DNA from 2 places in the Clostridium thermarum genome. Region 2 is predicted to be linked to the other one. Evidence: a T-box and tRNA genes for the amino acid it is inferred to sense, from the RefSeq annotation. Region 2 holds a T-box; the other holds one or more tRNA genes.

Evidence for each region. A T-box is a leader RNA that pairs with one kind of tRNA and senses whether it is charged. The one in region 2 lies ahead of FHY60_RS12310 (methionine--tRNA ligase), so its partner is inferred to be a tRNA-Met.
Region 1: it encodes a tRNA-Met, which carries the amino acid that the T-box ahead of FHY60_RS12310 (methionine--tRNA ligase) is inferred to sense. The anticodon was not compared.

Annotation. Positions count from the first base shown of each region.
Region 1 is NZ_CP040924.1:3,431,474-3,433,671, forward strand. It holds gene spoIIE (stage II sporulation protein E) at 1-33, opposite strand, end outside; tRNA gene FHY60_RS15785 (tRNA-Met) at 517-593, opposite strand; tRNA gene FHY60_RS15790 (tRNA-Met) at 600-675, opposite strand; tRNA gene FHY60_RS15795 (tRNA-Leu) at 681-769, opposite strand; tRNA gene FHY60_RS15800 (tRNA-Met) at 794-870, opposite strand; tRNA gene FHY60_RS15805 (tRNA-Met) at 877-952, opposite strand; tRNA gene FHY60_RS15810 (tRNA-Leu) at 958-1,046, opposite strand; gene FHY60_RS15815 (S1 domain-containing RNA-binding protein) at 1,213-1,617, opposite strand; gene FHY60_RS15820 (FtsB family cell division protein) at 1,674-1,961, opposite strand; gene yabQ (spore cortex biosynthesis protein YabQ) at 2,022-2,198, opposite strand, start outside.
Region 2 is NZ_CP040924.1:2,724,511-2,726,708, reverse strand. It holds gene FHY60_RS12315 (alpha/beta hydrolase) at 1-349, shown strand, start outside; T-box leader at 639-882, shown strand; gene FHY60_RS12310 (methionine--tRNA ligase) at 961-2,198, shown strand, end outside.

The DNA of each region.
Region 1 (2,198 bases), 710 kb from region 2:
CTTATATGACTTTAGTTCAACACCATACTGCATTAGCATAACCCTCCCGTTAATTATATATGTCAGTCATGTGAATCGCATTGCAATACAACATGCCTTTAAGCCGCAGTATTATTATAGCAAAGGTGTTTGGAATTATATGTCATAAACTGTGAGCTAATATTTTTTTCTTTGGACAACAATCTATTTTTATTTCACAAAAATGAATAAGGTACTCTTCATCCTATATAAAAAGATCCACAATATATTGATACATTTTCCACATTATCAATATATATTGTGGATTAATTTATTTTAGGAATATTTTCTGATAAAAAATAGGACAATTCAAATTGTCGTGTATTACATATACATAAGGGGATTTGATGAAGATTATTAGGTGGGCTTATAAATTTAATGTAATTTGTCACAGGATGATATTAATAGATTCATCAAAAACTAATAATCTAATCCACATTACTTCTAATTACATAAAACTAAAAGAAAAGAACTCACATTTCTGTGAGTTCTTTTTATTGGTAGCGGAAATAGGACTTGAACCTACGACACTTCGGGTATGAACCGAATGCTCTAGCCAGCTGAGCTATTCCGCCACATTATGGTTGCGGGGGCAGGACTTGAACCTACGACCTTCGGGTTATGAGCCCGACGAGCTACCAACTGCTCCACCCCGCGATATTTGGTGCTAAAGACCGGAATCGAACCGGTACGGTGTGTTAGCACCGCAGGATTTTAAGTCCTGTGCGTCTGCCTGTTCCGCCACTTTAGCATGATATAAACTATTTAATTAAAATGGTAGCGGAAATAGGACTTGAACCTACGACACTTCGGGTATGAACCGAATGCTCTAGCCAGCTGAGCTATTCCGCCACATTATGGTTGCGGGGGCAGGACTTGAACCTACGACCTTCGGGTTATGAGCCCGACGAGCTACCAACTGCTCCACCCCGCGATATTTGGTGCTAAAGACCGGAATCGAACCGGTACGGTGTGTTAGCACCGCAGGATTTTAAGTCCTGTGCGTCTGCCTGTTCCGCCACTTTAGCACGTCTCAGGAATTGCAATTCCTTAGCGACATAGACTATTATATCTGACTCTTATAATATTGTCAACACTTTTTATTTTGTTTTTTTCGTTACTCTTTTTCATTCATTTCCCATTGATTAATAAAAAACTGCTGTGATTTCTCCCAGCAGTTTTGCTATCTATACTTTAACTTCTTCTACTATACCCTCTTCCCTTAGACTCTTGATGTCTTTTAACATCCTGCTGCCTCTCTTCACTGTCTTTCAGGAATTTGGACATTATATCTTCAAAGTTTGCTGAACTGTTTTTATTCCTATCTCCTGACCAATCAATTTCGATTGGTTTTGCGGATCTTTTAGGTGGCATAGCCTGCTTAATGGAAAGGCTAATCTTTCCATTTTCGTCAACGGATATTACCTTGACCTTTACCTTATCCTGTTCCTTAAGATGCTCTCTGATGTCCTTTACAAATGTATCAGCAACTTCAGAGATGTGAACCAACCCTGTTTTACCTTCTACATCGATAAATGCACCAAAGTTAGTAATGTTAATTACTGTACCTTCTATAATGTTTCCTGCCTTTAAGGTCATATTAAAAAGACTCCTCCTTAAATAAATATGTTTATATAAATAATTTTAAAACCAAACTATTGCCTCTCAGGTATGGGCATAACAGGAGTCTCATTTTCCTTAATTAATCCCAATCTCTCCCTAGCCAGCCTTTCGCTAAACCCTTCCGGGTTAGTCCTTGACATTTCCAATTGCTCCTTTAATCTCTCTCCTTGCTCTTTAATCTCCTCAAGTTGCAAGTTTGCCTTTACAATTTCTTTGTTTAGTCTTGCTGCTGCAATTTCTTGCCTAATAAAAATAATTGAAAAGTAAGCAATTGATAATATGACTAAAAGGGCCTTTAAATTTACCTTTCTCTTTTTCATTTAGTAGTATCCCCTTTATAGTTGAAATATCAGGTTCTATAAATCTATTGTAATTAGATTCTATACTTTATTCAAGTTATTTCTTTTAAATTTACGCTTATTTTTCGAATCTAATTTATAGAATCCATATCTAAAGGGAAAAATGACTATATTTATAATTATTCTAATAAACTTAGAAACGTTACAAATTAATTTGTATTGAATTCTTGTAAAAGCTTTACTTAACAGCTTCATGTA
Region 2 (2,198 bases):
CTATATTAAAGGATGGATTTTCGATGCTGGTCAGCCTACTGCACATTTTAATGTTTTGCGGGAAAGAGGTTTGGATACTAGGTTAATAAGAGTTGATGAAACTGCCCCCATATATTTTATAGATAAAGACATGGTTTCTGACAAGCAAAGCAGACTGATGTTTATTGTTGCCGAAAACGACATTCCAAATCGCCTGGAACAGACAAAACTGATGCTTAAAACCATGGAGCAATTTAATTATGATATGTCAAAGATACATTTTAACCTTATGATGGGATGTACGCACTGTTCTTATTCAATTAATAATATTGTATCTGATTTTATTTTAGGGGGATGTAGCACTAAGTAATTGGTGCACAGCTCCTTTTTCATATTCTTACTTTTTATATTAACCATTTTAAATTTTCTGGCCAATTCATCAAAAAAACCTTCCGTTTCCTCTAAACTAGGTATTAAGAATGGTTGTTTTAAGGATACATGTTGAGGCAGACTTGCCATCTGAAAGCCCTAATTTCAGGTCCTGTGGGCATCAAGCATTAATATATTATGCGGCAGTCTATTAGTTTTTGGGAATTTATTGTATAATATAATTTTATAATGACCCCTTGACAATATACCGGGCATTTAATATATTAAAACTACAGGCATTGAAGAGAAGAGTAGTTATTATTGAAGCTAACAGAGAGTTCTTGGTGGTGAGAGAGAACAGTGGAGATTTTAACGAAACAAGCCTCGGAGCCTCATACGGATCTTGCCCTGTAAGCAAGTGATGCTATGACGTTAGTTCACGTTACAGAACTAGAGTATAATTTTGTACTCGATAAGATCAGTATGGTGACATACTGATGAATTAGGGTGGTACCGCGAACATTCGCCCCTGCAAGTTATTGTGGGAGGCGTTTTTTTATGTTTAAAAAGCAAATTATATACAATATAAATAATTATTAAAGAGGTGTGTTTATGGAAGAAAGAAAAATGGAAAGACCGGTATTTCCTAAGAGAGCTGTTATCACAGCGGGAATGCCTTATGGAAATAAAGAATTGCATTTTGGGCACATTGGCGGAGTATATGTACATGCAGATACTTATGCAAGATTCTTAAGGGATAGAATCGGAGAAGAAAATGTTATTTTTGTTTCCGGAACTGATTGTTACGGTTCACCTATCTTAGCAAGTTATAACAAGGCTGTAGAAGAAAATGGTTATAAAGGGTCAATTGAAGATTATGTACGTGAAAATCATGAAAAGCAGAAGGAAGTATTGGATAAGTACCAGATGAGTCTTAATCTTTATGCAGCTTCCGCTTTAGGTAGAGCAGGTGAGATACACAAGGAAGTATCTGAGAAGATATTTAATAAGTTATATGAAGGCGGCTTCTTGACAAAGCTGGCATCTCCACAATTTTATGACCCAGAAAAGAAGGTATTGCTAAACGGCAGACAAGTAGTTGGAAAATGTCCTATCGAAGGCTGTGCTTCCGATAAAGGATATGCCGATGAATGTTCTTTGGGACATCAGTATATGCCAAGTGAGTTGATAGATCCAAGGAGTACACTGTCAGGAAAGGTACCGGAACTGGTAGACGTTACAAACTGGTACTTTAAACTTGATGAATACAACGAATTGCTGAATAAGCAAGTAAACTATTTAAGAACCAAAACTAACTGGCGTAAGTATTTATTAAATACCATAGAAGAATTCCTAAAGGCTCCTATTATCTATGTAAAAAGAAATCTTTTAGAGGGAATTGAAAACTTGGATGAACTCCTGCCGGAGCATACAGTTATAGATGAGAAGAATAAGTCATCACTATCCTTTGTGTTTAAGAATTTACAGGACAGAGATGCGGCAAGAGAAGTATTTGATAAACTGGGTATTCGTTTTAGAACCGGAAAAACCCTGGTACCCTTCAGATTATCAGGAAATGTTGAATGGGGTATTCCAGTACCGGAAAAAGAAGATCTCAAAGACTTGACCTTCTGGGTGTGGCCGGAATCTCTTTGGGCACCGGTGTCCTTCACAAAAACTTACCTTGAGTCCCTAGGAAAAGACTCTGAGGAATGGAAAAACTGGTGGCTCTCACAAGATGCAAAGGTATATCAGTTCATCGGAGAAGATAATATATACTTCTACGGAATTGCTGAGATGGCAATGTTATTGGCTCTGCTGGGTATTCACAGCGACGATACGGTTGATTT